Regions from separate parts of the Aeribacillus sp. FSL K6-8394 genome, predicted to be linked through region 3. Evidence: riboswitches for the same ligand, from Rfam matches in the RefSeq annotation. Region 3 holds a riboswitch; each other region holds the start of a gene.
What was found. Region 3 has a riboswitch for thiamine pyrophosphate ahead of tenI (thiazole tautomerase TenI). Riboswitches for the same ligand answer to the same signal wherever they lie in the genome.

Region 1 (10,723 bases), 1.5 Mb from region 3:
GGATTTAGTGAATCAAATCCGCCAGATGTCCACGAATTCCTCCAGTCAGGTGAGTGGCTTAAAAATCGTGGATTCTACGACCATTTCACTGAATCTGAAAAAATATCAATGGGCTACGTTTCGCAAAACGAAGTCGGGAATTAAGGTTCATTTACGACTGGTGTTTGTCAATGAAGATACGGTTTATCCGGAAAAAATGGTCATGACCCCAGCAGGGAACAATGATCGAACACAAATGGAACAACTGATCGACGAAACAGATGCCATGTACGTGTTTGATCGTGGTTATGTAGACTACGAAAAGTTCGATTATTACTGTGATAAAGGCCTCTTTTTCGCCTCCCGTCTGAAAAAGAATGCCTATGTTCGATTTCTTGAATCGTTCTCTGTCCCATCCAATTCCTCTATTTTATCTGATTCGATGGTGGTCATTGGGACACCACAAAAACGAACGGAAAATGTCTTTCGATTAATCGAAACATTCGATTCGGACGGGAATCGAATTCGAATCATTACGAACCGATTCGACCTAGATCCAGAAGAACTTGGTGATATCTATCGTTCTCGATGGGCCATTGAACTATTTTTTAAGTGGATTAAGCAACGTTTAACACTCAAACATCTTTATGGAACGAGTCCAGAAGCTGTAGAAAATCAGGTTTACTTAGCTCTGATTTCTTACTGTTTACTCATTCTTATTCAACTTGAAATGAAATCGAAACATTCTCTCACCCAGATTTATCGTTGGCTTCGCGTTTTTCTTTGGAAACCAAGTACCGTGTGGGTGGAACGAATTCAACGGGAATGAGTTGAAAAAAGTCGGCGAAGCGCAGTAGCCATGTAACAATAAAACAAATACATTTATTACCAAATGGATAGTGATCACCTTTAGTTGGTTACTGCCTTGTTTTTCGTTTATCATAAAATATTTTATTCAGAAAATTCTGCATAAAATGTTTTTATTTTTTATGCAACGCTACTGGTTACTATTAAAAAAAATATATAACCATCTACTAGGGGTGTCCAATTAGCTGGACTGAGAGAAGAACGCGCCTGAAGTTCTTCAACCCTTTGAACCTGATCTGGATGATGCCAGCGTAGGGAAGTAGGTAGCGGGAGTATTTGTATTGCCTTCTTTTTCTATATTGAATTGATCGGGTTCGTGCTAAAGCGAACCCGTTTTTATTTTTCACATCCCATCTCCCCTCCTATTTTTCTATGCACATCTTCAGATAAAAAAATGGAGGAGGAGAAAAATGAAACATTATTTCGAAAACATGCAGTTTCCAGCAAGCAAAAAAATTTATGTGACTGGGTCAAGACCCGATATTCGGGTTCCGATGAGGGAAATTCAATTAACTCCCACGAAAACGGAAGCGGGAACGTTTGAAAATGAACCTGTAAAGGTTTATGACACGAGCGGTCCCTATACAGATCCTGATTTTCAGGCAGATATTCATAAAGGTTTGCCGGCTGTGCGCAAACAGTGGATTTTAGACCGTCATGATGTTGTAGAATATGATGGGCGCCAGGTAAAGCCTGAAGATAATGGATTTCGCAATTGGGAAGATCACAATATTGCCACACCTTTTCATCGAAAGCCTTTCAAAGCAAAAAAAGGTGCTGTCGTTACACAAATGCACTATGCAAAAAAGGGGATCATCACCCCAGAGATGGAGTTTGTGGCGATTCGTGAAAACATGGATCCTGAATTCGTTCGTCAAGAAGTCGCTGCCGGCAGGGCCATTATTCCGTCCAACATTAATCACCCGGAAAGTGAACCGATGATCATCGGCCGGAACTTTCATGTAAAAATTAATGCCAACATTGGCAATTCAGCTGTAACATCGTCAATCGAAGAAGAAGTTGAGAAGATGCTTTGGGCCATCCGCTGGGGCGCTGACACAATTATGGACCTGTCAACAGGAAAAAATATTCATGCAACAAGAGAATTTATCATCCGCAACTCGCCCGTGCCGGTTGGAACCGTCCCGATTTACCAAGCGCTCGAAAAAGTAAATGGCGTTGCTGAAGAGTTAACATGGGAAATTTACCGTGATACATTAATTGAGCAAGCAGAACAAGGGGTCGATTATTTTACTATACATGCCGGCGTGCTGCTTCGCTATATCCCTTTGACCGTCAAACGGCCGACCTGAATCGTATCCCGCGGCGGTTCGATCATGGCGCAGTGGTGTATGGCGCATCATCAAGAAAACTTTTTATACACTCATTTTGAAGAGATTTGCGAAATTTTAAAAACATATGATATTGCCGTTTCATTAGGTGACGGCTTGCGTCCCGGATCTATTCGAGATGCCAATGATGAAGCGCAATTTGCCGAATTGAAAACGCTCGGTGAATTGACGAAAATCGCCTGGAAACATGATGTCCAAGTCATGATCGAAGGCCCTGGGCACATTCCGATGCATAAAATTAAAGAAAATGTTGATTTAGAAAATGAAATTTGCAAGGAGGCTCCTTTTTATACCCTCGGTCCATTAACGACCGATATTGCTCCCGGCTATGATCATATTACGTCAGCCATTGGAGCAGCCATGATCGGCTGGTACGGAACGGCCATGCTATGTTATGTAACTCCGAAAGAGCATTTAGGCCTTCCCAATAAAGAGGATGTGCGCCAAGGTGTTGTTGCTTATAAAATTGCAGCCCATGCCGCAGATTTGGCAAAAGGGCATCCAGGCGCCCAAATAAGGGATGATGCTTTATCAAAAGCCCGTTTTGAATTCCGCTGGAACGACCAATTTAATCTTTCTCTCGATCCTGAACGGGCACGCGAATATCATGACGAAACTTTGCCGGCAGAAGGAGCGAAAATTGCCCATTTTTGTTCTATGTGCGGTCCAAAATTTTGCTCGATGAAAATTTCCCACAATTTAAGAAAAATGGCCGGTTCAAGTGATTCTGATTTCGTTCAGGAAGGTTTGAGGCAAAAAGCAAAAGAATTTATAGAGGGCGGGTCATCCCTTTATCGATAAATAATTTTCAAACTAATGCTCCTAGAAGCTTTAATGGCTTCCAGGAGCTATTCATTCATTAAACGTTTGATCAATCCCGCTGGTTCAATCGGAGCTAAACTTTTATGATATTCATCCACTTTCGATAAAAATTTTGATAGCTGCTTAGATTGCAGCGCTCGAATAATGGAGGCCGAAATATTTGTTTCCTCTTGCCAATTTCGAAAATCAAACACCATCCCGAATTTTGTTAATTTCTCCAAATTTATTTCTTCCTGTCCTGGAAGAGTGTGGTACACAAATATAGGGATATTTTTGTATAAACATTCACTGATTGTCACACCACCGGGCTTTGTCACGATAAAATCGACGCGATTGTACAGATCGTTCATTTGTTCTCTTGAAGAGATGTAAGGTAAAGGAGTAATTCGTGGATGGTTTTGTTTTATTAATCGATCATAAAGCTTTCTGTTTTTTCCGCATAACACCATATAATGGATATCATCATCGCGGCTGATTTTTTCCGTTATCTTCTCTATTGAACCGACGCCTGAACTTCCTCCCGAAATTAATCCTCGATAAAAACGCATGCTATGTACATGTTCATCTTTCCTTTTTGTAATAGTTGGGTGAATAGGAATCCCTGTAACAAAAATCTGTTCTTTTTTTATACCTTTTTCGAGCAAATAATCTTTCATATATGAGTGACCGACAAAATGATAGTCAATTTCTCTTTTTCCCCAAAGATGATGAATAAAAAAATCTGTGTATACATTGATAACAGGGATGTTGATTTGAGAAAAGGCTTTCAGCCTGGCAAGCAAGTAGGAAGGAAGAGCATGAGTACAAACAATCATTTTCGGATTCAATTCATCAATGATCTTTTTTAAATGCCGGAGAAAAAGTGCCTCATAATGGACAAACCTTTTGCCGCTATTTTGTTCCGCGAGCACTGACCTGTGGTACATATGGCTGTATGATTTAGGAAAACGGCCAATCCATTGCAAATAAAAGGAAGATATCAGCCTTTCTATTTTTCCAAATTTCGATGACAAAAGGTCCATTTTTTCGCAATGAATGTCAGGATCAAGCCGTAACAACCCTTCCATCAGGGCATCAGCTGTTTGATGATGGCCTGAAGGTATGGTCAAAAAAGGAAGATATAAAATTTTTTTCATATCGCTCACCATTGTTATTGATGGAGTTCTTTAAAAGTTTTTTCTTAATTTCGCATGGCTATTCGAAAAAATTTTTATAAATAAAAACAATTCGTATGCTAAAAATAAACTGTAAGAAAAAAAGTGAAAGGTGTTGCAAATGGGAAGGTTGAGATATTGTTTTTTTAAGTTTTGGTGCCTATTGGATCCCATTTATTACCTTTGTTCGCGGCTTGAGTATGTGAGGGACAAGGAGAATAATCGTGACATTTTCCGGGTTCGATTGACAAAATATAAAGGAAGGGAAATAATTCTTTCAGACGGTACAAAAATTAAAAAAAATGATCTTCTGTTAAAAATACATCTTCATAACGTCTATTTAATGAAGGAACTGAATCGTTTTAAGAGCGAAATTCAAAAAGGAAGATACATTTACTCTAAAACAGAAAAAGGGCTGCCAAATATCGTTCAATACTTGCGGAATCATTCACAATTTCATAATGTGAAAGGGATTATTGGAATAACTATTTTAAATAAAGGCTCTGAACGGCTGGGCTTTGAAACGTTTTCCATTCAAAATCCATTTTATAAATGGTATAAGCTTTTGACATTTACCCCTATGTATTTCATCATTCAATATCGTTTCGATAGCTTGAAGCGGCCGCCGAAATATTTAATGATGTCAAAAGAAAAACTGCTCAAACTATATGGATAGAACGGTTTTCCCTTCATCAAAAAAGAGCGTATGAACAGCTCAGGCGCCGCTTATACGCTCCGTCATGTTGATCCCGTTGATGTTTCAATGAAAATATTTGGGTTAACTCCGAAATAAATCCTTTCCCTTTCAGAGCAAATAGTGCTGTCGTTTTTCCCTGTTCTCACAGCCAGATAGACGTGTGCTCCCTTTTCGAGAGGTTTTCCTTTATTGCCGCCGTATTTTCCCGATAATCTTCATTGAGACCAGCGATCTTTCCGAATGTTTTCCTTCATTGTTGCCCTCTGCTCAATTTTTTGCGGACATTTGCATAGCAGTTATATTCTTTCGCCGACAAGCTTGCTATCAACAACTGAACCACTATTGATGAATTGCAAGGCAGCTACATTCATTAATCGACTGCCGCAGTCCATAGGATGAATCCGCTGCAAAAACTTAAAAGCTTGCCGCACATAGAAAGCGGCAAGCTTTTTACTCGAATTATGAAAGCAAATCCTGAACCAATTTATTGACAAGCGAGCCATCTGCTTTTCCTTTTACTTTTGGCATAACGGCTCCCATTACTTTCCCCATATCGGATTTGGACGTTGCGTTCACTTCCGAAATTGTTGTTTTAATAATTTGTATTAATTCCTCTTCAGATAATTGCTCAGGCATATATTCAGTTATTACTGCAATTTCAGCTTTCACTTTTTCAACTAAATCTGAACGACCTGCATTTTCAAATTCTTGGAGGGAGTCTTTACGTTGCTTTAATTCTCGAGAAAGTACCGTTAATTCCTCTTCTTCAGTCAACTCACTTTTTCCGAGTTTAATCGCTTCATTTTGCAAGGATGCTTTTACCATGCGAATGACTGAAAGGCGATCTTTCTCTTTATTTTTCATCGCTTGCTTCATATCTTGATTTAAACGCTCAAGAAGACCCATAATTAATATACACCCTCTTTTAATATTTACGCTTTCTTGCAGCTTCAGATTTTTTCTTGCGTCTTACGCTAGGCTTCTCATAAAATTCGCGCTTTCTATATTCCTGCAAAGTACCAGTTTTTGATACTTGGCGTCTGAAGCGGCGAAGAGCATCCTCAAGCGATTCGTTTTTACGTACGATCGTTTTAGACATCCTTTTTCCCTCCCTCCGAACAAAGCCAGTTCATGTTCCTTATCAAAAAGAACATTTACTAAGTTAGTATAATATAATCGATTTATTTGGTCAATGTTCAAAACATCTTTCCTATTCCTTATGACTTTTTTTATCGGACAGGTTTACAAGACTGTTTCATATCAGCTTTTGTATGGAAGAATTTCCAAATTCATCATGTATATAAGGAAATGATTCAAGATCGTTTGAAAGCCGCTAAACAGCTGTCTGAAAAAATATAACTAGTTCGATTGAAAAAAATTACTCGTTCATAAGGTCTTATTGTGACACCTTGTCCATAGACTGTTGATGAGGTGGTTTTCATGGGAATGCAATTGCTGTTATTATTTTTTTCTTGTTTCCTTTTATTTTTTTGCGGAATGGCAATGATGAAATACGGATTTCAGCAAATGTCCCATAGGCAGCTGGAGAAATGGCTGTACAACTGCACGAATGCCCCAATCAAATCCTTTCTAACCGGCATGATTGCAACAGCTCTTGTTCATAGCAGTTCTCTAGTGATGGTGATTACAGTTAGTTTTGTTTCCGCTGGTTTGTTAAAGTTTAAAGATGCAATTGGAATTATTTTAGGTTCCAATGTCGGGACGACCTTTACGACCGAATTTCTAGCCGTTGAAATAGATGACTATTTAGGGATGATGTTTGCAATTTCTCTTCTTCTCATGATTTTTAAAAACAGAATTTTATTTTCATTAGGCTGTTCATGCTTCGGCATATCGTGTATTTTTTTAGCTTTGAACGGGTTTGAAAAAGCTGCTTTTCTTTTGTCTGACCTGCAGGTTATGTCTGATCTGCTTGCCAAATCGAGTGACCATTTGCTTTTTTCTGTCGGAATAAGCGCGGTCTTCACCGGAATTATTCAATCATCAACTGCATTAATCGGAATTGTCATGAGCTTTATGAACGAACAGCTGCTGCCATTAGAAACAGGATTAGCTTTTGTTCTCGGCGCAAATATCGGCACCTGCATTACAGCTTTATTGGCCTCGATCGGCTCTAAACAAGAAGCGAAATATACTGCTTTTGCCCATCTTTGGCTGAATGTGTTTGGAGTGATCCTGTTCGTTCCGCTTATTCCTTTTTTCGCAAATAATTTAAAATTGTTAACAAATGAACCAGATTTCCAAATCGCTCACTTTAGTCTGATTTTTAACTTGATAACTTCTTTAATCATTCTCCCGTTTGCGAATCAATATGCAAATTTTGTATTATGGTGGACAAAAACTATTTCAGCATGGATAAAAAAATAATCCCGCAACAAACTGCGGGAAAACTTTTTTAAACTAAATGTAAAAAATCCAGCAATTCTGTGATTATAATAGATTAACGTTCACTTCCTTTTATAATCGCCACTCCAGAACTAGTACCAATTCTTGTCGCACCGGCTTCTATCATCATGATCGCAGTTTTATAATCGCGGATTCCGCCAGATGCTTTCACGCCGAATTTCGGACCTACTACTGCACGCATAAGCTTCACATCGTCAACTGTTGCACCACCGGTAGAAAATCCTGTCGATGTTTTGACAAAATCTGCTCCGGCTTTTACAGCTAGCTCACACGCTTTTCTTTTCTCATCAACATTTAATAGACATGTTTCAATAATCACCTTTATCAAAGCTTTTCCGTTTGCCGCTTCAACGACAGCACGAATATCTTCTTCAACTGCATGATAACGCTGATCCTTTAATGCGCTGATGTTTATCACCATATCTAATTCCGCTGCACCTTTTTGAACCAACTCTGTCGTTTCATATGCCTTTACTTCAGTAGTTGTTGCTCCAAGCGGAAAACCAATCACTGAGCAAACTTTCACATCTGATTTTTGCAGCAAATTAGCTGCTGTTTCCACCCATACGGGGTTAACACAGACAGATGCAAATCCGTACTCCTTCGCCTCAAAACAAAGCTTTTCAATATCTGCCTGCGTGACATCCGGCTTTAAAACAGTATGGTCAATATACTTCGCAATATCCCTTTTCATGAGAAGGCTCCCTTCATAAAAAGTGGTACAGCTTACATCAAAGTCTGTTTTACACAAGAAAAAGCTAGATTAAGAAGACTTCTGTAAATAGTCTTCATCGACTATACGGACTACTTGTCCTTCATTATATGGATAACCAGCCTTAGTTAATTTCACCTTCACAATTTTCCCAACCATCTCTTTCGACGCCGGAAAAACAACTTTTAAATAATTGTCCGTATATCCTTCATATTTGCCGCTGTCTGGAGCTTCTTTATAAGGTTCTTCTGGAATAACCTCCAGTACTTGTCCCTCAAATTTTGAGGCATATTCTTTTGCTAGTTGATCGCTTAATTCGATCAGCCGGTGTACGCGTTCGTTTTTTATGTCTTCGTCAACTTGATTTTCCATTCGGGCAGCTGGTGTTCCTGTCCGCTTCGAATAAGGGAAAACATGAAGCTCAGAATAACGGTGTTCTTTAACAAAGTTGTATGTTTCCATAAATTCTTCTTCCGTTTCACCCGGGAAACCTACAATCACATCAGAAGTTACCGCAAGCCCAGGCAAAGCTTCTCGCAGCCGTTTCAGACGCTCAGCATAAAATTCCGTCGTATATTTACGTCGCATCCGCTTTAAGACGCTGTTTGATCCTGATTGAAGCGGTATATGCAAATGGCGGACAATTTTATCGGACGTTTTCAGCACTTCAATTACTTCATCAGTTATTTGGCTCGCTTCAATTGAAGAAATTCTAAGCCGCTTTAATCCTTTCACTTCAGAATCAATATCGCGAAGAAGCTGCGCAAAATTATAATCTTTTAAATCTTCCCCATATCCTCCTGTATGGATGCCGGTTAAAACAATTTCTTTATATCCAGCATCCACCAGCTTTTGAGCCTGTTTAATCACTTCTTTTGGATCCCGGCTCCGCATGAGACCGCGTGCCCAAGGAATAATACAAAACGTGCAAAAATTATTGCAGCCTTCTTGTATTTTTAAAGACGCCCGCGTCCGGTCTGTAAAGGAAGGTACGTCCATCTCCTCGAATACCCGAGCTTTCATAATGTTTGTCACACCGTTGATCGGCTGGCGCTCCTTCTTAAACTGCTCAATATAATCGAGCATTTTTTTTCGATCTTGTGTACCGACAACGATATCAACCCCAGGAATGGCCATGACTTCTGCGGGTGCCGTTTGCGCATAACAACCTGTAACGCAAATAACACTGTCAGGGTTTTTGCGGATCGCTCTCCGTATTACTTGGCGGCTTTTTTTATCACCTGTATTCGTCACCGTACAAGTGTTAATGACATATACATCCGCAATCGCTTCAAAATCCCGGCGCTCATATCCCGCTTCTTTAAATAGCTGCCAAATAGCTTCTGTTTCATAATGATTTACCTTACATCCTAATGTATGAAAAGCAACAGTCGGCATGTTTTTCACCTCGACAGTTCAAAATGATAGGATACTGCAGATAATAAATAAAGAGGAGCCGTTTCCGCCCGCAATATTCTCGGACCTAGCCCGCATAAAAGAAAGCCGTTATCGGATAACTGCTTAATCTCCTCGGCTGTAAAACCTCCTTCTGGTCCAAAAACAGCGAATAATGATCCTCCCCGCTGCAAAGAATTTAAAGCACGAAATAAATTGCTCGTTTCACCTTTTTTTGCATGCTCTTCATAAGCGACAATTTTTACATCGGCTGATGCAGCATAAGAAATGACATCCTTTAATGAAGCTGGCTTCGTCACCTCAGGAATTATGGTCCGATGTGACTGTTCCGCAGCTTCTTTCGCAATTTTATTCCACCGCTCTAATTTTTTATTTATTTTACCTTCATTTAATTTTACAATTGAACGAGCAGCATTAAAAGGGATAAACTTGGAAGCACCAAGCTCCGTCCCTTTTTGAATGACGAGCTCCAATTTATCCCCTTTAGGCAGCCCATTCGCTAATATCACTTTTGCCGGAAGCTCTGAATTGTTCTCGATCCACTCTAAAATGGAACAGCATACTTTATCGGCAGATATTTGAACAATTTGGCAAAGGGCTGAATATCCATCCTTTGTTACACATATAATTTGATCATTCTGTTTCATCCGCATCACCCGGGAAATGTGGTGGACATCTTCCCCGGTGATGTCAATAATATCAGTTAATTCTTTTTTTGCATAATGAATAAAATAACGCTGCATCTTCAATCCCTCTATTTTTTTGCGATAAAGGCGACCCAATCTTCCATCGTCATCGTCTCTTCAATCGTAAAACCAGCTTCGATTAAAGCTTGCTCCACTTCGTGTTTTTTGTTTTGAATAATTCCGGAAGTAATAAAATAACCGCCGTTTTCTAAACGCTCATGCGCATCACGAACAAATCGCAATATGACTTCAGCTAATATGTTTGCAACAATTACGTTTGCTTTAACATCGATATCGTCCAACAAATTGTTTTGCTTGACTTGAACAAGATGCTGCACTTTATTCAATTTAACATTTAATCGCGCGCTGTCCACTGCAACTGGATCCAAATCAAGTGCGATGACTTTATCGGCCCCCAGCAAAGCACTCGCGATGCTCAATACGCCTGACCCTGTACCGACATCAATTACAATATTTCCCTTTTGCACCTTTTTTTCAAGTGCTTGTATGCAGAGAACTGTTGTTGGATGGGTTCCAGTTCCAAACGCCATACCAGGATCCAATTCAATGATCAGTTCATCGGTGTGAGCAGGTTCATACAGCTCCCATGT
Region 2 (10,723 bases), 2.0 Mb from region 3:
GAATCGTGTACGCGCTCCATTTTCATCATTCTCTTTTTTCTTTTGCAGGAGAAAAATAAAGATAGACCTCCTTGTTGTTTAGATGCCAGATTTCAGAAGAAATCGTTTTTACTTTAAAGCAGCTTTATAAATTCAGTATAAGCTGCTTTTTGTATAATAACTTTTTGTCAAAACGGTGTCTATTTTTTGAACAAAATGTGAATTTTTTGTTTCGTTTTTGTGACAAATGATTTATAATAAAAGAAAACGTTTTCTTTGTTTGGGGGTCAAAAAAATGGTCGTGACACTTATGAAATATTTTTATTTATTCGTTGCTCTCTTCTGTTTATTGTCTGGAATTTTGGTCGGTTTTGCAAAGGAGCTTCCGCTTTCGGTGATAGTCATTTTCTTAGGCTTTTTCAATCTTGCTTTATATTATGTCTTCCATAGAGAAGCCTTGAAAAAACAGCAAATTTAAAAGAATGGCGAAAATAAAGGCACCATTCTTTTTCGAAAACGTCAAATAAGCTTTTTATAAACTTTATCTTTATAAAATTGAGATGCAGATGTGTTGAATATATTCCTTTTCTTCACGATTCGTTCCAATGCTAATTGTTTTTCCGACAGCTTTTGTTGTAATTTTTTCCTTTCTGCTTCATCTTCACAGCATTTTAGTAAATCTTGAATAGTTAATAGTTCCTTTTTCAAGTCATTTTCTTGATCGACCATTCCGGCGTTTTTCAAAAGACGATAAGCCATTCGAAGTTCTTCCGGAATATCAGACAAATCGTCATGCGGGAGAGGCTTCCCCATCCCGGGAAGTTCTTTAAACTCTCCCTCTTCATATGCCTTTTTGATCCGATCCTCAGCAATTTGTGTAAATATATCCACGCTTCATCCTCCCTTCGACCGTTATGTTCGTTCTTTTTCTAAACGCTTTACCCGCTTTTTCATCGCTTTTGTTAAATATCCGCCTTTAAAAGAACGAATTTCATATGAGCTTAAAAACGCTTTTGGTTCTATTTCATTGACAAGGTTTAAAAATTCTTCCTCCCGAGACCGTTTGGCAACAACGTCCAAACGATACCTGATCGAATTCATTCCTTCTCCTTGAAAGACCGTAACCCCAAAACCAGCCTCCCTCAATTTTTTGACTAATTCGGAATTTTTATCCATTAAATTCACATTGTATGTTACATATCCAAAAGCCAGCTTTTTCTCCAGTTCACCGCCCAACAACAGCCCTGCACCAAAACCGATAATATATGCACTAATATTGTAAATATTAGATAAATCTTGAAAAACTATTCCTAAAGCGACAATATAAATCGCTGCTTCTAGCAAACCTATACCAGCAGCAGCCTTTGTTTGATTTTTCACTAACAAAATAGTTCGGATCGTCAATACTGGTACATACAATAATTGCAGCAAAAAAATAAAAATTGCTTGTAGAAACATGTTGCCTAGACACTCCTTTGTTCCATCATACTATAAATTATTTTCGAAAAGAAAGAGCTATCATAAACTCAAAATCTGAGATTTGAAACTACATTTTTACAATTCATCTTGATCTGTTATTATGCTTCGAAACTTCCTTTTTCATGCGAATAGGCTGGCGCTTGAAATACATCGCTGTTCTCCATACCCACTCCAACGGCCCTAATTGAAAATATTTAAACCAAATATGGCTGATGATAAGCTGCACGGCAAAAATTGCGAGTGCAAGCCAAAAACCGGCGAAGGGGTATACTTTACCGTACAATCCCAATCCGTAATGATAAAAAATATATGTACAAATAACAGATTGCATGATGTAATTTGTCAATGACATGCGTCCAACAGGCGCAATCTTCTTAACAATTTGCCGACAGATTGGGTGAAAATATAAAAATATGAGAGAGATCACATAAAACAACATGAGAAATGGTGCACCGAACACCATGTAAAAACTATTTTTAGCGGTGACCGCAAAAATATTTAACGGAAGCCCAATGATAAGCCCGAAAAACCAGATGGCTGTTAATAACCTTCGATGCTTCTCCGGTTCTTGAAAAAGCTTTTGTTTCGCAAATATCATGCCAACTAAAAACATGCTGATATATGGGAGCATGTTTATTATATAGACAAGCGGTTGAAAAGGCCACATGCCAGACATAGACATGTAAAAAAGCCGATCATGAATACGCTGATGGAAAATATCAGTAAAACTTCCGTTTTGATATGAATGGATTGCGTTTCTTGCCTCCTCTTCCAGTAAGGCAGCCTGCTCTCTTTTTTGGACTAAAGCATCCTCACCATTGGATACAGCCGTCATCAAACCAATAAGGAGCAAATATAAACTAAATAAACATACAGTCCATACCAAAAGGGTTTTCCAGGAACACTTCCGGAAAAAAAGGAGAAGAAACCCCAGCACAGCATAATCCATTAAAATGTCTCCATCCCAGATGAAAAATGAATGAATTAGTCCAAATACAAAAAGCACCACCAGTCTGCGTATATATATAGAAACAAAGTTCCTGCCGTTTCCTAAAGCCCGTTCCTCCATGATGATGATTCCAAATCCGAACAATAATGAGAACATTGTAATAAACTTCATTTGTACAAATATTTCCAAAATATTTTTCGTTAGAAAATCCCATGTTCTCCATGTTTCAGTAAAAAAATTTTCGCTGCCTATTTGGTATAAATATACATCTGGATAGCTGAAATGCGCCATATTCACAAGTAAAATGCCAAATATCGCAGCCCCCCGCACCACATCCACTACTTCATAACGCTCACGATTAAGATTCAAACCAAAACCCCCATTCTGAAAAAAGTTCTTATTGTTAACGCCCTTTTTTCATTATTTTTTGTCCAAAGGCTGCATTTCAGCTTTATCGTGTTTAAATTTATTTGAATATAGCGAAAAAAGAATGACAATTTTCTTATAGTCTATTATGATAGACATAAGATTCGAATATCAACAGATCCACAAGGGGAGCTATATGCTGAGAGTGGACGGATATTTCGTCCAGACCCTTTGAACCTGTTAGTTAATGCTAGCGTAGGGATGTGGAAGTATACTGATCCATGATACAGCCTTTTTCCCCCTTATGGATATTTGTTGATAGCAAATAATATACAGGGGGGTTTATTTTTGGAAAAAAATCGCTTATTACTATTAATAGAAGCAGCAATCTTTGCAGCATTGGCAGTTATACTTGATCTTCTCCCTTCCATTCAATTATCATCAGCCATTTCTATATCCATTGCCATGGTGCCTGTACTCATATTATCGTTTCGATCCGGTGCAAAGATTGGCTTCATTTCCGGCTTTTTATGGGGATTATTGCAAATTGTATTAGGTGATGCATACATCCTGACGCCTGTTCAAGGCTTCATCGATTTTCCTTTATCGGTTTAGCCGGTCTTTTCTGCAAAACTATCCAAAATAAGCTGAAAGATGGAAAGAAAAGCTCTGCTCTTGTTTTCATCATCTTTGGCGTCTTCATCGGAGCTTTTGCACGTTATTTTTGGCATTTTATCAGCGGTGTCTTTTTCTTCGGAGAATATGCACCAGAAGGAATGTCAGCGGTCGTTTATTCTTTGATCGTAAACGGCATTACGATGATAGGAGCGTTTGTATTATGCGCTGTCGTTACTGTTATTCTCATTATGGCAGCGCCAAGATTGGTTGTAAAATAAACAAAATCATCCTCTGCAAAACATGCAGAGGATGATTTTGTTTATAGGGTAAATACTTTCGTTTCAACAGTGTATTTTTTTAATTTTTCACGGCTTACATGAAAACCGATCCCCGGGTTATCAGGCAAGGCAATTTTTCCATTATAAACCGATATTTCCGGTTCAATAATATCTTCTTCCCAATACTTAGATGAACTGGATATATCTCCTGGCAGTGTGAATTGTTCAAGTGTCGCTAGGGATATATTATGGGCCCGTCCAATCCCTGATTCAAGCATCCCTCCGCACCAAACTGGAACATTTTGCTCTTTGCAAAAATCATGGATTTTTTTTGCTTCTGTCAAACCGCCAACACGGCCGATTTTTATATTCATAATTTTGCAGCTTCGAAGTTCAACAGCCTTTCGAGCATCTTCGAAGGAGCAAATACTTTCATCTAAACAGATCGGTGTGTCCAATTCTTTTTGAAGTTTGCTATGATCCACAATATCATCGTGCGCAAGAGGCTGCTCAATCATCATTAATTGAAACTCATCCAATTGTTTTAGATGATTTATATCTTTTAATGTATAGGCACTGTTCGCATCAGCCATTAAATCCAAGTTCGGAAAATGCTTCCGTATTTCCTTAACTACTTCAATATCCCAACCTGGTTTAATCTTTATTTTTACTCTCTTGTATCCTTCCTCCTGATATTGTTCAATAAGACTGATTAAATCTTTTATTGTTGGCTGAATACCGATGCTCACCCCAGCTTCAACTTCTTTTTTCATTCCCCCGAGAGCTTGTGAAAGAGGTATATTTTGCTGTTTTGCATATAGATCCCACACGGCACCTTCCAAAGCCGCTTTTGCCATATAATTTCTGCGAATAAAACGAAACGATTCAGCCAACTCACGAGGATGATGAAACGTCGTCTTTGATAAAATCGGAATGAGGAAATCTTCGATCATGTGCACAGTTGTTTTCACGGTTTCTTCTGTATACCATGGAATGGAAAAAGCAACCCCTTCTCCAAAACCGGCTGCACCATCATCATCCTTTACTTCTACGATCAACAATTCGCGATCGTGAATGTCTCCATAGCTAGTAGAAAATGGGGCTTTCAAACGCATCTGTAATATATGCAAAACAATTTTCTTAATTTTTATCAATTAAGAGCATCTCCTTTTTTAGCCAAGCTCTCAGCTAAGTTCGACAAAATCATTCCCATTCGCCAGAGGGCTCGATATTTCCCGGAAAATATTTCTTAAAATAGCGAATCCACTCGAACGTTTGTTTTACACTAATTATAAAATAAACGCTTTCTTAATGTAAAGGAGCAAGGGATTTCTTTATTTCCCTTATTGTTTATTGAACTGCAAAAATCTCAAATAAATAATGAGATCAATCGTAGAAACGAGTCTCATCATGAGATTAATTTTTCCACTCAATAGTTGTCTTCTTCTCTTTGTTGACTAGCAATTTAAAAACATCAGGTCTTGCATAATGCCCAACAGGATCAAAATCAAACTGGCTATAGGCGATTTGTTTCATATCCAGTTCTGCAATGATGATGTCTTCCTTGCCAAATACGGGCTCTGCCACATATTCGCCCAACGGTCCAACAATCGCGCTACCACCTCTGCTCATTACTTCAGGTGAAGAAGCAAGTTCATCATAACAAGCCAAATCTTTCGGATACATATCTTTTGTCACATATTGATTGGCAGACAAAACAAAGCATCTCCCCTCCAAAGCAATGTGGCGGATTGTTGACTGCCAAGTTTCCCTTGCATCAGCCGTTGGGGCAATATAAATTTGAATTCCTTGTGCATACATCGCAGCCCTTGCTAACGGCATATAATTTTCCCAGCAGATTAGCGCCCCTATTCTTCCATAAGGGGTGTCAAACACTGGTAATGTGCTTCCATCCCCTTCCCCCCAAACAATCCGTTCTGCTGCAGTCGGTTTTAATTTGCGGTGTTTTCCTAACAACTGTCCGTCAGAATCGAAAAATAAAACAGAACAGTAAAGAGTCCCGCCGCTAAATTCATTATCCCTTTCTGTAACGCCTATCACAAGGTAGACACCTGCTTTTCGAGCCGCTTCGCCCGGTTGTTCCGTCGTTTCGTCCGGAACAGCTACAGAATTGCTCCAGTATCTATACCAATCCTTCCTCCCTTCAGCCGAACGGCTCCCAATCGTTGTACCGAAAGATATGCCTCTAGGATAAGCGGGAATAAAAGCTTCAGGAAATACAACAATCTTTGCTCCTTTTTCAGCAGCTTGATGTATGAGGCTAACCGCCTTTTTTGTCGTGGCGTCCCGGTCCATAATAACAGATGAGGCTTGTATAACAGCAACTTTAACCTTTTGTGCTCTGTTCGACATATTCTTCCCCTCCACCAAATTGAAAAATCTAAAGCCATCTTAAATGCCGAAGCTCATGAACCTTCAAAGTCAATAACCTTCGGAAGTTGCCCCCTATTCATCTTCCATAAAAAATCTGCACAGGAAGGAAAACACTTTGAATAATCCTCTTTTTAAGCATAGAAGGGCCGGCCCATGTATTAGAGTTCAAAATAATTGGATTATGTTTTTCCATGAGAGCTTTTCATGTGATATCTCATCTGAAGTAATTTAATGGTAATTTCTTAGCATGCTCCTTTGTACAATACAGCTGTGGCTGAGTGTCGAACTAACTATCAACACTTAATTCTATAGAAGCATTAAGCGTAAAATATGAAAAACGGTTTGAATTGGAGTATATTATTCATAATAAAAATGTTCAAAAATTTTTGGACCATCCAATCAAAGATTTTGTCAATCATCCAATTTCAATACTGCAACAGCCATTTATCCAAGATGAACCATAAAGTGAAATAAATTTGCCGAAAATCGCACATCTATTTTAAGGGTTTTCAACTTCAAGTAAAGAAAAAATCGGGCAGGACAGCTTTAAGCATTGCGTCCATGTTACAAAAGATAATGATTTTTCAGCAGCGTTCAAATCATGTGCTAAAAACTCCAAGTCAAAATAAAAGTGGATGGGTAAAATGTTACTGAATTGGATGGGCATTTTTCTTTCATCTAGCGTTATAATTAATGTTTGAACAGGTTCAAATTTTGATGGATATAACAACATTTTCGATTATGTTCAATAGGAACATTCTATAGATAAATAACAAAGAACCTGGTTAACTTGCCGTATAGCAGGAAGTGCCAAGCAAATCTAAAGGGTGAAGCATATGGACTGGAAACCGGATCGAAATGCAAAAAAGCCTATATATAAACAGCTGGCCGAATATATTGAAAACGGAATTGCGGATGGCACATTTCCCCCTGATAAACCGCTGCCTTCTGAACGGTTTTTGGCCAATAAGCTGCAAATAAACAGAAGCACAGTTGTGGCTGCATATGACGAATTAGAATCAAACGGACTTATCGAGAGAAAGAGAGGAAGCGGAACAACAATCAGCAAAGATATATGGGGCATGACAAAGAAGCGTGTACCAAGCTGGAATCGGTATATTGAGGCAGGATCGTTCTTGCCGAATTTACCTGTGACCCAGAGAATACGCAAAGAGATGGAAGAGCATAAACTAATCAATTTAGCTAGCGGTGAATTGTCGGAAGATCTTTTTCCAATCGACTCCTTAAGAGAAATCATTTCGACAAGGTCATTTATCGGAAGCCTAGGATATGATCATCCTCAAGGGAATGAGATATTAAGAAAAACTATCACAAAGCATGTGAAACGATATCGGAGAATTGAGACAAATCCGTCTTCCATTCTCATCACATCAGGAGCGCAGCAAGCTTTATATTTAATCGTCCAATGCTTATTAAAGCCGGGTGATGCGATAGCATTAGAAGAGCCTTCGTATTATTACAGTCTCCCGGTCTTTAAATCAACCGGAATTAGACCTTTCTATTTACCAGTTGACAAAGACGGTATAAACCCGGATGATTTGCTTCTATTGCATAAAAAACATCGAATCAGGATGATCTTTTTAAATCCTGCTTTCCAAAATCCATCAGGCGCTTTCCTTCATAAAAACCGGCGGGAAAAAATATTGGAAATATCGTCTGAGTATGGAATACCGATTGTTGAAGACGATCCTTACAGTTTAACGTCCTTTAATGGGGAAGAGACCTACCCGCTAAAATCAATGGATAAGCATGGAAATGTCTTATATATCAGCTCATTGTCAAAAATTGTTGCTTCTGGTTTGCGAATTGGTTGGGTTATTGGACCAAAGCCTGTGATTGAAAGATTGTCTGATGCCAAACAGCAAGTGGATTTCGGTCATGCCAGCTTTACTCAATGGATTGCCAATGATTTTCTGGAATCTGACGACTTCGATGCCCATATCAACTGCTTAGTCAAACGGCTCGAAAACAGAAGGGATCAAATTGTCAAAAGCCTTCGATTCTACTTAAAAGACGATGTTGATTTTTATATCCCACAAGGAGGCATTCATTTATGGTGCAAAATAAAGAAAGACTTTAATGAGATCCAGCTGCTAGAAGAGTCGATCAAGCGCGGGGTTATTTATGTTCCGGGCTCAACGCTTGGATCAAGTACAAAATATGTCCGTTTTACCTTCGCAAGAGAAAATGAAGAAAATATAAATGAAGGAATAAAAAGATTTGCTGATGCATTTTATAATATTCAGCATAAATAAATTCCTATTTTCAGGTGATTATCAAAATTCTCTACCACAATGTAAAGAGACAGGGAGATGGTTTTATGTATAGTATGTTATTGACCGTAGGCATTATTATTTGTGTACTTGCACTCATTTTAACTGCGTTTATCGGAAAAGAAGTAGGAAACAAAATAGAAACATATAAAGCGATCGGGAACAGTCCCCATGATGAACTTGCAAGGTCAAGGGAATATGAAACAAGCTCCTTTCGCAATGTTCGCTCGTTGACATGGATTTATACCTTATTGTTTATTGTCATCCTCATTGTATGTCTTATTTTTCTGTTTTAATGCTAAAGAAACGAACCTATGCAAACAATAATGAACTAAATATATTTAAACCGAAATCCTCGACTAACCCTTGCTAACGAATGACGTTTAGCATGGTTGTTAGTTGAGGTTTTTTATTTTGGTTTTCATTGAATTTTCATAGCTCCAAAAACGTTTTTCGCCAAAATTTTTTGACAATATATATTTACATTTATTTCAAAAAGTGATATCATTTTAATATAAAAATAATATGAGAGGGGCAATGAAAGTTGAAAGAAAAAAAGGCATGGTTTATTGACGGGTTTATTGGAATTGTATTAATCGTTGCACTTTTGCTCGGAGCAGCTTTTACATTTATCCAGGAGTTTATTGTTCTTGCAATTGTATTGGTTGTTCTTGCCGTACTGCTTGGAAGCGGTCTTACCATTGTACAGCCGAATCAAGCAAACGTTGTCATTTTCTTCGGACGTTATTTAGGAAGCATTCGGAAAAGTGGCCTTGCCTTAACGGTTCCATTAACTATTAGACAAAAGGTGTCCCTTCGCGTTCGAAATTTTAACAGCAAAAAGCTAAAAGTAAACGATGTGGAAGGGAATCCGATTGAAATTGCTTCGGTCATCGTCTTTAAAGTAATCGATTCCGCAAAAGCAACTTTTGATGTGGATGATTATGAAGAATTCGTGGAAATCCAAAGCGAGGCTGCCATTCGTCATGTAGCAACGAAATATCCTTACGATACGTTTGATGACCACAATATTACATTAAGAGGCAACGCCGATGTTGTTTCAAAAGAGCTGGCAGATGAATTGCAAGAACGGTTGAACGTCGCTGGAGTTGAAGTAATAGAAGCTAGACTGACTCATTTAGCTTACTCGACTGAAATTGCCAGCGCCATGCTTCAGCGCCAGCAGGCAGCCGCCGTTTTATCTGCGAGAAAAAAGATTGTCGAAGGAGCCGTCAGTATGGCCCAAATGGCTGTCGAGCAGCTGGCTAGCGACGGAACGATTGAGCTTGATGAAGAAAGAAAGGTTAACATGGTGAATAATTTAATGGTTGCGATCATCTCCGATCGCGGCACCCAGCCGGTCATAAATACCGGAAGTCTATATTAATGGTTGTGTCGCACCATGGCAAAAAAGAAAAATTTCCCTTTAAGAATCGATCCTGAATTGTATGCCGTTATTGAACGTTGGGCGCAAGAGGAATTCCGCAGCGTCAATTCCCATATTGAATTTTTATTGCGGGACGCTGCTCGACGCGAAGGAAGGTTAAAGAAAAAAAAGGAGAAAGAATAAAACATCGATCATCTTTTCCGCAAGTCGAAAATTGGCTGCTGACTTCCTTCAGATCTTGGCGCCCTAGACACCCTTGTCTTAAACAAAATACTGCTGCTTTAAAGCTTGGCGAATGTACAGATGCCCAGCACATACAAAAAATCCCTTATGGAGAACCATGAGGGATTTTTTATGAGTGAAGAACTTTTTCTAAATGTTTCACTGTTGGTGTTAAATTAGCAAAGAAATACGCTTCGCGGAGTCTGCGGGAAGGTGCACTATGCATGAGATATCCGGCACTTCCGTGATGAAGCATGTTTGCCTGTACAGCTTCAAGGGTTAAATAAGCAGCTTCCAAACGTATCTTTGCAATTTCTTTCCAGTCGAGTCTTTGATCGCTGAACAATGCATGAATGTCATCTTGAATTTTGCGCTCTTGTGTTTTCAATTGACCCGGCTGTATTTTCAAAAAGCTGTTGCAGCCATTTTGTTTATTAATAACCTTTTCAATGGAGGCGATGGAAGATCGTATAACACCTAAACCAAGAGGTATTTGATATAAAATGAAAACCGGGCGGATTTTCTCCACAAAAAGATCCGCATCGTCAGATAAAACCCACTGATTCGGGACAAAAACATCTTGAAAAGTACAAGAATATGTTGCGCTTCCATTTAAACCTAGAAAATCATTTTTTTCCTTTAATATTAATCCTTCTGCATTGCTCGGAATGAAGCACATGATTCGTTTGTGTTCATCCACCTCAGCAATCACACCGAACCAATGATTGTCACCTAGATTGGATACATTCGGCAAAAC
Region 3 (10,723 bases):
AACGTCGACTGCATGGTCACTTCAGGTTTTTTTATATTCGGCTGGACAATATACATCAAAGGTTCTAATTTTTCTTTTTTAATCAAGTTTGATCGCCACCCTCAAATATGATTTCTCTCATTATTTTATGACACGATAGAATGAAATCATGACGGAAATCTAACTTTTTCTTATGACAAAAGAGCATTTGAAAATCGCTGCACATTGAGACAAAAAGTCGTAACAGAACATCAACAATAAATCCAAGCTTCACGGCTTGAAATAGTGGCACCTTGAAGCTGACAGCAAAATTTCATTTTATCCTGCCATAAAAACATCCATGAGTAATTTTACTCCCCACCCATGCATGAAAATCCATCATTCCTTCCCATAATGGATATGAACGCAAACAGTTTTGAAAGACGTTCTCTTTAATGGTGGTTCGACCCTGTAATAAAAACTGTTTGAGTCCATTTGGTGTTCCACCCATTGTCAGCCCTTTTCGTGTGAAAAGGTGACTACGAACAGAAAAATGCCTAACGTGCAAATGGACTCCCTGTTTGCGAATTTATCGATGGAAGGAGTAAGAATCATGGATGTTCTTTATCATCGTTGTGCAGGATTAGATGTCCATGCCGAAACAATTGTCGTTTGTGCTCTTCTTGGAGAGGAAGAACACGTTCAAAAGGAAGTTGAAACATTTCCTACTTTCACGAAAGACTTGTTTCGTCTTCTGAAATGGTTAGAAGATCGTGGTGTCACTCATATTGCGATGGAGAGTACGGGCGTTTACTGGAAACCTGTGTTCAATATTTTGGAAGATTACTTTGACATTACACTTGCCAACGCTCAGCGAATCAAAAATGTACCGGGGAGAAAAACCGATGTTTCCGATGCAGAATGGATCGCCAAATTGTTGCGTTACGGATTGATCGAGAAGAGTTTTGTACCTCCTGAGAACATTCGAGAATTACGGGATTTAACTCGCTTGCGCAAAAAATGGATCGGGCAGTTAACCGCGGAGAAAAACCGCATTCAAAAAGTGTTGGAATGTTCCAATATCAAGTTAAGTTCCGTGATTTCGGATGTATTTGGTGTATCTGGGCGAAAGCTACTGGAACGTTTAATGAAACAGGGATACATCGAAGAAACCGAAGTCGATGCTTGCATTCACAGGAGTATGAAGAGGAAAAAACAACAAATTCAGGATTCTCTCTTTGGTACATTGACCAACCATCAACTGTTCATGATTCGCCAATCGTGGAAGCACATCGAATCGTTGGAAAGTTTACTTCGAGACATCGAAGAACGAATCGACCAACTCTTACAAGTATACAAACAAGAGATGGAGCTTCTTGTGACCATACCGGGGATCAAGAAGGAAACCGCTGCCGTGATTATCGCTGAAATCGGAGTCGATATGGGACAATTTCCAACGTCTCAACACCTCGCTTCATGGGCGGGAGTCGCGCCGGGAAATCATGAAAGTGCTGGAAAACGAAAAAGTACCCGAACGACGAAGGGGAATCCGCATATCAAATCGGCGTTATGTGAGGCGGCTTGGGCTTTGTCTCGATGTAGGAATCAACGTTTGGCAGCGAAATATTGGTCATTGGCGGCACGCAGGGGAAAGAAAAAAGCACTCGTTGCGATCGCGCACCGAATGCTTACCATCATTTACTGCATCATTTCTCGAAAAGAACCGTTTCGAGAGCAGTAAATAAATTAGTATAACCAAAAAGGTTCAGAAATATACGAGATACCTAAAAATAAGGTAGCTCTGCTTTCCTATTGCCTTTTTTTGGTCGTTAATAGGGTATCCAATTTGATTGTGGGGTATACCGCTTCAGCCATGGTTAATTGATTTTCACAGAAAAAAGATTAATCTTGTGCGAGTAACGCACACAGATTAATCTTTTTCAGCTAACTTAATAACCTAAAATATGAAAACCTGAATCAACATGAATCGTTTCCCCTGTAATGCCGCGGGAAAGATCGCTGAACAGGAACAACGCCGTGTCTCCAACTTCTTCTTGTGTTGTGGTTCGGCGCAGCGGAGCACGTTCTTCTATTTCCTTCAGAATTGAATTAAAATCACTGATACCTTTTGCCGAAAGCGTACGAATCGGACCAGCGGAAATGGCATTGACGCGAATATTTTCTTTACCTAGATCGTTCGCCAAATATTTCACGCTAGCATCCAATGACGCTTTCGCAACTCCCATTACGTTGTAGTTTTGAACGACTCGCTCACCGCCCAAGTAAGTTAATGTAACAATGCTTCCACCTTCTGTCATCAAAGGACGGGCTGTTTTCGCAACCGCCGTTAAAGAATAAGAACTGATGTTGTGGGCCAACAGGAAGCCGTCTCTTGTTGTGTTCAAATATTCACCGCTCAGCTCTTCCTTATTCGCAAAGGCGATACAATGAGCGATACCGTGAATCACACCAACCTCGCTTTTAATTTTTTCAAAACACTGCTCGATTTCTTCATCCTTTGTTACATCACAAGGAAGCACGAGATAATCTTCCCGTCCTAACGAATCTACAAGCTCTCGAACCGATTTCTCCATTCTTTCGCCCACATATGTAAAGATCAATCTTGCTCCTGCTTCATGCAAAGAGCGGGCAATTCCCCAAGCAATGCTTCGCTTGTTTGCAACACCCATGACCACAATGTTTCGGCCTTCCAAATTCAATTTCATGGAAAATCCTCCTAAACATTATTACAAGTTATTAATACCTGATCATAATTATAAAGGACAAAAGAGAAAAAAGCCAGAACATATATGTCCGGCTTATGTTATTTCGAAGCAGCTAAATTTCTTTTATATGCCCAATGATTGGTAGGACCGTGGCCGCCTCCAATGCCTAGTGCATTTTCTACAGCAAGATGGATGAACTCTTTTGCGGTTTTTACGGCTTCGATAACGTCTTTACCTTTGGCGAGCTCAGCTGTCAGCGCAGCAGAAAAAGTGCAGCCTGTTCCGTGCGTATGCTTTGTGTTTACATAGTTGCCTTTAAATTCATAAAAATCATGCCCGTCAAACAACAAATCAATGATTTCGCTGCCCGACGGCTGATGTCCTCCCTTTATGATCACATGCTTTGCTCCCATTTGGCAAATTTTTTTCGCAGCTTCTTTCCGATCATCAAACGATTTTATCTCGATGCCCGTGATCGCTTCCGCTTCCGGGATGTTCGGCGTCACAATAAACGAAAGCGGAATTAAGTCGTTAATGAGCGCGTTGATGGCAGACTCTTCAAGTAATGGATGTCCGCCTTTTGCAATCATTACTGGATCAACGACAATTTTTTCCCATCCATGCTTTTGAACTTTATTTGAGACGGTTTGGATGATTTCTTGATTAAAAAGCATTCCTGTTTTGACCGCATCTGGCGATAAATCTTCAGCAATTGCATCAAGCTGACTGATCACCCCTTCAATCGGAACAGGGTAGACGCCATGAACACCTAATGTGTTTTGAGACGTAACGGCCGTGATCACGCTCATTCCGTATACATCCAACTCCTGAAAAGTTTTCAAATCTGCCTGAATTCCCGCGCCTCCTCCTGAATCGGACCCGGCAATCGTCAACGCTTTTCCAATGGCCATAAACACACCTCCATTTAAGCTCCGAAGTAACGTTGATAAATAGCTTTTGCTTTCTCTTCTTCCTTAGTGCCGTGAATTAATGCTCTTCCGTCTTGAAAAAGCACAACGCGGAAATCATCCGCCTGAAAGGAAATTAAATAAGCATTTCCTTTTAAGTCTTTCACGATCGGACGCAAACGATTGGTAATTTCTGATAGCGAAATCTTCTGTTTTTGCTGCGGACGTATTTGTACGGTATTCCTTCCGCACAAAACCGCTGTTTTTAATCCATTTTCAACCGACAAATATGGATATGTCGGGTGATGTCCGCACGATGGGCAGTCGGCCTTTTTTAATTTTGTCATGTCCACTGCAGAATGCTCCCTTGTCCAAACATCAAATGAAACTAACTGCTTGGACACCTCTCCGCTGACTAAATATTTCAGTGCCTCTGCAGTTTGATAAGAGGCGACGATTTGCACCGCCGGGCTGATCACGCCAACTGTATCGCACGTCATTCCGTCAGACGGAATCGCTTGGAGCATACAATGGAGGCATGGTGTTTGTTTCGGAACGATGGAAACGGTCATTCCATAACTTCTCACTACTGCCCCATAGATCCAAGGTATTTCGTGCTTCATCGCTAAATCATTGATGAAAAATCTCGTTTCAAAATTGTCAGTCCCATCGATGATAAGGTCGACATCCTTTACATGTTCAATAAAATCAATTGAGAAATCGCCCACAATCGCTTCAATCGAAATGTTCGAATTGATTTCCTGCAAATGTTTTTTGGCAGCAACCGCTTTTGGCAGCTTTTGTTTCGCATCCTCTTCCGTATACAGCTGTTGACGCCCGAGATTGCTCCAATCGACATAATCACGGTCAATGATGGTTATTTTACCGATTCCAGCACGGGCTAACATTTCAGCGCTTGCACAGCCGAGTGCTCCAGCTCCAACAATGAGCACATGGCTTTTCAGCAATTTTTTTTGTCCCTCTTCTCCAATAGGAGAAAACAAGATTTGGCGAGAATATCGTTCCATTATGTCGTTAACATTCCTTCCGTTGGACTGCTTGCTTGTGCATACCGTTTTTTCGGAATGCGTCCTGCTTCATATCCAAGTCTGCCTGCTTCAATCGCCAGCTTCATTGCCTTCGCCATTTTCACAGGATCCTTTGCACCGGAAACAGCTGTATTTAATAAGATTCCATCTGCTCCCATCTCCATGGCGAGTGCGCAATCTGCCGGCGAACCGATTCCGGCATCAACAATGACTGGAATATTTGCTTGCTCAATAATAAATGATAAATTGAGAGGATTGACAATTCCTTGGCCTGATCCGATCGGAGATGCTCCCGGCATGATGGCATGAACCCCTAATTCTTCAAGCTTCTTCGCCAGAACAACATCGTCTGAAGTGTATGGAAGAACAATAAACCCTTCTTCCAATAACATCTCTGATGCCTTCAATGTTTCAATCGGATCAGGGAGAAGCGTTTTATCATCTCCAATTACTTCCACCTTAATCATATCACATAATCCTGATGCCTTCGCAAGCTTGGCGATTCTGACTGCTTCCTCCGCAGTTTTTGCTCCGGCCGTGTTCGGCAGAAGCGTATATTTTGATAAATCCAACATCTCCAAAAAATTTGGCTGTGAAGGCTCGTAAATATTCATTCTTCTGACGGCAAATGTCAAAATTTCAGCACCTGAGGCTTCCACCGCTTCTTTTTGTATCTCAAAAGACGGATATTTTCCAGTTCCTAACATCAATCTCGACTGAAATGTTTTATCACCTATTTTTAACATGAATCATCATCCCCCTCCAACAAAATGGACAATTTCAATTTGATCACCATCATGTAATGTCTGGATACTGTATTGTTCTTTTGAAACAATTTCACCATTTCGTTCAACGACAACAATTCTTTCCTGTAATTGAAAAAAGTTCAGCAAATCTTCTATGTTCCGAACACTATTCTCCACTTCCATCTGCTGGCCGTTGATGCGAAGTTTCACTGTTTAATCACCTCCCTTTCGCATCAGAAAGCAATCGGTTTAAAGAAAAGCTATGAACATAACGCTCATATTGATTCGTTTTCAAAATCATGTCTTTTACGATCAAGCTTGTAATCGGCGCTAGAAGAATGCCGTTTCGATAATGGCCGGTCGCAAAAAAGATTCCCTCATGCTCCGGGTGCTCGGCAAAATACGGCCAGCCGTCAGCTGTTTGCGGCCTGAGCGACGACCAAGCACTAACGACCGGTTCAGACCCGATTTCTGGCATCATTTTCTGAACCTTTATCATTAATTCGGATACTCCTTTGACTGTCGGATGCGTATCCCAGTCGTTTTCATAAGAAGTTGCTCCAATAATAACGGTGCCGTCTTTTTTCGGTACGATATAACAGTGCTCGTAAAACACTGTTTTGTTGATCACCAGTTTTTTCGGTTTTATGGCTAAGCATTCTCCTTTAACGGGCTTCATTGGATTTCTCAGCCCCAGCTTTTCAAAGAAAAAGCCACTCCAAACTCCGCTTGAAACGACGACTTTTCCACATATCAAAACTCCTTGGGAAGTGACAAGCTTGTATGCTTTTCCCTCTTTAATCACGTCGAAAACAGGACATTGTTCAAAAATAGATGCACCATATTTTCTAGCGCCTTTCGCATATGCGCGGCAAACAGATGAACCTTTCACTTGGCCGTCATGTTTAAGCCAAAGAGCTCCTGCAATGTCTTTAGAAACATGCGGCTCATTTGCCAGTACGTTCTCCCTTGAATGCCATTCTAGCTCATCCTCATCTGCAAGCGATTGCAGGGAGCGGCCTTCTTCCTCAGTAAATGCAAGCCGGTACATGCCTTCCTGCACAAGCTCGATATCTACACCGGATTGTTCCAACAGTTCGTTTGCAAGGCTCGGGTATAAATTTCGGCTCTCTAAGCATAACTCAAAAAATATGTCTCTTTTTTCATTTTCCGAATGGGCCCCCAGCATTCCGGCTGCAGCAGATGTCGCTTTACCTCCGATTTCGCCGCTTTCAAACACGGCGGTTTTCAGCCCTGCTTTCGAAAGCTCATAGGCAATCCCTTGACCGATGACCCCTCCCCCGATGATTCCAACATCAAAAACGTTCATTTTAAAAAGCTTCTCCTTTCCTGAAAAGTTTGGCAGCGCTCTCTGGGTCTTTGGAAGAAAAGATATAGGACATAACGGCAATACCGCTTGCTTTTTTTTCTAAAACTTTTTGCATATTATCAGGCGTGATCCCACCAATGGCGATAATGGGAATATTGACGTGTCCAACGATTTTTCCGAGCAAATCTGTTCCCTTTGCCGGAAGTCCTTTTTTACTGTTCGTTTCAAAAACGTTTCCGAAGAAACAATAGTCTGCTCCGTCTTTTTCTGCTTTTACTGCTTCTTCTAATGAATGGACGCTGACTCCGGCTTTTATTTGCGGAAAAGCACTTTTCACTTTTTTTACCGGCAGGCCGGTTCCCGGAAGATGAACATTTTGAACGCCTGTTAGGAGCGCAACATCGAGCCGATCGTTGATAACAAGCTGTTCTCTCCTTATCCCGTTTGCCAAAAGCTGTTCTACAAGATGAATGATCTCACATGGTCTTTTATTTTTTTCTCGTATATGAACGTAATCAACATGATCTGATATGGACAAAATTATGCGTATTAGCTCGTTGACTGGTTTTGTTCCGTCTGTTACGGCATGAAGCTCCAACATGTACATTCCTTTCATGAGAAAGACGCCCACACTCGTCTTTCAAGGTTCAAAACTGGAAAGCAGCTGTCCAAGGGTGAGACTGGAAACAATAAAAAACCACCTTCCTTGCTGGAAAGTGGTAATGGAATATCAGACATATGTTTCAAATTCCCACTTCCCTACGCTGGCATCATCCAGATCAGGTTCAAAGGGTCTTAAAGTCAACACTTTAATCTCAGCCTTTCCAAAGGCTCCCCTAGTGGATGCTTATTAAATTTTCATACTAATTTCATGCTATCACAATTTGTTTTGTTTGCAAATATTATTTACTAAATTCCAGCTCATCTTTTAACTCATTTACATATTTGCGGGAACCCGTTACAATCAAGCGGTCCCCTTTTTTCAATTCGGTATCGCCGTGAGGCACAATGGAATCTTCACCTCGAAAAATCCGGACAAAGATACAATCTCCTGTAAACGGAAAGTATCGAAGCTTCATTCCATCATATTTTCGGTTATTCATATTAATTTGATAAAGAGAGTTGTCTTGGTTTGTTAAGATCCGCATAACGCCAGGCGATTCGATCAAAGCCCTGAGCAGCGTTTTTGTTGACAGCATGACGGAAAATACGCTGATCCCCTTTTCTTTTAATATTTGATCCAACTCCGGGGAAGAAATAGAGGCGATGACCTGTTCTACGCCGCATTCTTTTGCATATGTCGCAATTTCCGCATTTCTTTCTTCATCCCCAGTAGCCACTACCACTATATCAGCTTCCATTATGTGGTGTTCATTCAATGATTCTATCGAATAGTCTTTCAATTCTTCAATTTTAAACACCGATTGAGCAGTCCCGTTTTCGATTTTGTCTTGCTGTGTATGATATACGGTTGCTTCATACAAATTTTTATCCAATTCTCTTGTGACTGGAAGGGTCATTTGATTTGCACCAATAAAAGCAATTTTCTTTTTTGGCTGCACCGCCATTTTTTTGGGGAATAATTTTTTAAATCCTATCGGCGTGATAATGCTTGTTAACACGGCAACTACTATTAATGCGTCAGCCATTTGCTTATCAATCAGTTCGATTCGCTGTCCAATTTCAGCTGCCGCAATAACTAATGATAAAGTGGCAGTCAACAAGAACGCCGCCGCAATCGTTGTATTCGTATCATACCATTTTCTCAGCACAAAAACGGGAATAAACTTCGAGATCAAGAGGGCGAGAAATAACAAAGGAATTAACAAAAGAAGGTTCGGATCTTTGATCAATTCCCATAAATCCAATTCCACCCCTACCATGACAAAAAAGATCGGGATTAAAAAACCGTAACCAAACGAATCTAGCTTTTGCACCAAGTCTGAATTAGGCGATAAAAGCGAGACTAAAACTCCCGCAAGGAAGGCGCCTAAAATATTTTCTGCCCCAAGCGTTTCCGATAAACTGACAAGCACTATTATTAACGTAAAAACCGCCCTTGTTCCAATTTGAACCGTTCCTTTTGACATCGATTTAATAAAGGATCGACTTTTAAACCTTTTGCCAATGAAGTAAAGCAGTACGCCTGCTGCAAACAAAAGAAGCAGAAGCCACGTATTGCTTTCTCCTTCGCTGTTTAAGGAGACAAAAACCGCCAGCAAAATCATGGTGACAAGGTCGGCTATGACAGCCACCAGCAAAATAATTTGGCCGATGTTTGTTTTCATAATTTGCTCGTCTTTCAGCGTCGGCACTACTACTCCTAAAGAAATCGTTGAAATCACTAACGTCATGAAAAAGGCATTGCGGATAAATCCCATCCACATTAACAAATACGATAAAAGTAATGAAACAACGAAAATGCCAAGAAAAACAATTGACGCAACCAAAAAAGTATGAGGAGCTTTTTTTCCGTTGGGCAGCTTTTCTTCTTTTTTCTTCTCTTTGGAGAAAATGGTGAAATCAATCTCAAGCCCGCTTAAAAACATGAGAAATATAAATCCCAGCGTTGAGAGAGTTGACAGCCATACATCTTCTTGCACTAAATTAAATCCCGTTTTCCCGATGATTAATCCGACAATAATTTCCGCAACGACGACAGGAATGAATGCCAGTTTGAACCGATGCAGCAAAATCGGGGTTAAAAAAGCGCCTACCAACACGATGACAAGAGAGGTTACTGCATGTGATTCCATATTACGCCTCCTTTAGCTAATTTTGTTAGAGCAAATAGTTCATAAATAGTGTCGCCATGCCAAAATAAATCAAAATGCTGATCATATCATTAATCGTTGTAATAAATGGACCGGAGGCCACAGCCGGGTCAATGCGAAGCCTGTGCATGACAAGAGGAACAAACGCCCCGGCAATTGTCGCAACAGTCAGCGTTGACAATATGGAAAGACCCACTAGCAGTCCTAAGAAAAATTTCTGCTTCCAAATAAAAATTGTCAGTGCAACAACAATTCCGCATACTGTTCCGGTAATCAAGCCGGTTCCAGCTTCTTTGAGAATAATTTTCCACACGCGTTCGGAAGTGCCTTCGCCTGTTGCAATTCTTCTTACGGCAACAGCGAGAGCTTGTGTTCCTGTATTTCCAGCCATCCCTGCAATTAATGGTATAAAGAGCGCTAAAGTTGCCACTTTGTTCAACGTTTCTTCAAACTGGCCGATTAGGCCGGCGGTGAACATTCCTAAAAATAGGAGAATAATAAGCCATGGCAATCTTTTTTTGGCAGCAGAAACAGCATTCGGATCATATGAATCTACATCCGAGACAGCGGCCAGTTTCGAATAATCGTCAGAAGCCTCTTCGTCCAGCACATCAATAATATCATCAACAGTTATAATTCCAACAAGACGATGTTGAAAATCAACAACCGGAAGAGCCAAAAAATTGTAGTCTTTCATCTTTCTTGCTACTTCTTCCTGATCATCCGCCACAGATACCGAGTAGACTTTCTTTTTCATAATGTCAGCAATCAAAGTATCGTCTTCATGAACAATTAAATCTCTTAACGACAGGACGCCAACAAGATGTTTCTCTTCGTCAATCACATATAAATAATATATTGTTTCCGCATCAGGAGCTTCTTTCCGCAGCAAGTCCATCGTTGACCGCACCGTATAATTGGCATTAATGGCAACGAACTCAGTTGTCATAATACTTCCTGCGGTAAATTGTTCATAATCAAGAAGCTCGCTTATGCTTTTGGCAGCTTGAGCATCCATGATGGTTAAATAGCTGGAAATTTTCTCTTTTGTCAGCTCACTTAATACATCTGCCGCATCATCGGCGTACATGTATTCCATCATTTTGGCGGCAAATGCAGGATGCATTTCCTCAAGCAGCGATTTGTAGCGGTTTTTATCATCCCTTATATTTTCAAAAACATTCGCCATTTCTTCCGGAGATAGAATTTGATATAAAAGCATTCTATCCGGC

Region 1: another riboswitch for thiamine pyrophosphate. It lies ahead of thiC (phosphomethylpyrimidine synthase ThiC); the one in region 3 lies ahead of tenI (thiazole tautomerase TenI).
Region 2: another riboswitch for thiamine pyrophosphate. It lies ahead of thiT (energy-coupled thiamine transporter ThiT); the one in region 3 lies ahead of tenI (thiazole tautomerase TenI).

What each region holds. Positions count from the first base shown of each region.
Region 1 is NZ_JBBPAA010000001.1:1,612,189-1,622,911, forward strand. Features, by position in the region: partial or broken gene NSR00_RS07620 (IS4 family transposase) at 1-808, shown strand, start outside; TPP riboswitch at 1,006-1,121, shown strand; partial or broken gene thiC (phosphomethylpyrimidine synthase ThiC) at 1,257-2,999, shown strand; gene NSR00_RS07630 (MGDG synthase family glycosyltransferase) at 3,047-4,156, opposite strand; gene NSR00_RS07635 (YkoP family protein) at 4,296-4,850, shown strand; gene NSR00_RS07640 (GatB/YqeY domain-containing protein) at 5,331-5,777, opposite strand; gene rpsU (30S ribosomal protein S21) at 5,797-5,970, opposite strand; gene NSR00_RS07650 (Na/Pi symporter) at 6,312-7,259, shown strand; gene deoC (deoxyribose-phosphate aldolase) at 7,333-7,992, opposite strand; gene mtaB (tRNA (N(6)-L-threonylcarbamoyladenosine(37)-C(2))-methylthiotransferase MtaB) at 8,062-9,408, opposite strand; gene NSR00_RS07665 (16S rRNA (uracil(1498)-N(3))-methyltransferase) at 9,414-10,169, opposite strand; gene prmA (50S ribosomal protein L11 methyltransferase) at 10,181-10,723, opposite strand, start outside.
Region 2 is NZ_JBBPAA010000001.1:2,177,024-2,187,746, forward strand. Features, by position in the region: gene NSR00_RS10365 (hypothetical protein) at 275-457, shown strand; gene NSR00_RS10370 (DnaJ family domain-containing protein) at 499-870, opposite strand; gene NSR00_RS10375 (DUF2179 domain-containing protein) at 892-1,437, opposite strand; gene NSR00_RS10380 (DUF418 domain-containing protein) at 1,541-2,776, opposite strand; TPP riboswitch at 2,949-3,052, shown strand; partial or broken gene thiT (energy-coupled thiamine transporter ThiT) at 3,122-3,669, shown strand; gene menC (o-succinylbenzoate synthase) at 3,711-4,820, opposite strand; gene NSR00_RS10395 (carbon-nitrogen hydrolase family protein) at 5,086-6,042, opposite strand; gene pdxR (MocR-like pyridoxine biosynthesis transcription factor PdxR) at 6,900-8,339, shown strand; gene NSR00_RS10405 (hypothetical protein) at 8,405-8,653, shown strand; gene NSR00_RS10410 (SPFH domain-containing protein) at 8,902-9,744, shown strand; gene NSR00_RS10415 (Arc family DNA-binding protein) at 9,760-9,927, shown strand; gene NSR00_RS10420 (acyl-CoA dehydrogenase family protein) at 10,097-10,723, opposite strand, start outside.
Region 3 is NZ_JBBPAA010000001.1:132,379-143,101, reverse strand. Features, by position in the region: gene NSR00_RS00635 (CotO family spore coat protein) at 1-86, opposite strand, end outside; gene NSR00_RS00630 (IS110 family transposase) at 572-1,699, shown strand; gene fabI (enoyl-ACP reductase FabI) at 1,908-2,684, opposite strand; gene thiD (bifunctional hydroxymethylpyrimidine kinase/phosphomethylpyrimidine kinase) at 2,783-3,595, opposite strand; gene NSR00_RS00615 (ThiF family adenylyltransferase) at 3,610-4,623, opposite strand; gene NSR00_RS00610 (thiazole synthase) at 4,620-5,387, opposite strand; gene thiS (sulfur carrier protein ThiS) at 5,394-5,597, opposite strand; gene thiO (glycine oxidase ThiO) at 5,605-6,717, opposite strand; gene tenI (thiazole tautomerase TenI) at 6,719-7,333, opposite strand; TPP riboswitch at 7,457-7,565, opposite strand; gene NSR00_RS00590 (monovalent cation:proton antiporter family protein) at 7,620-9,473, opposite strand; gene mgtE (magnesium transporter) at 9,499-10,723, opposite strand, start outside.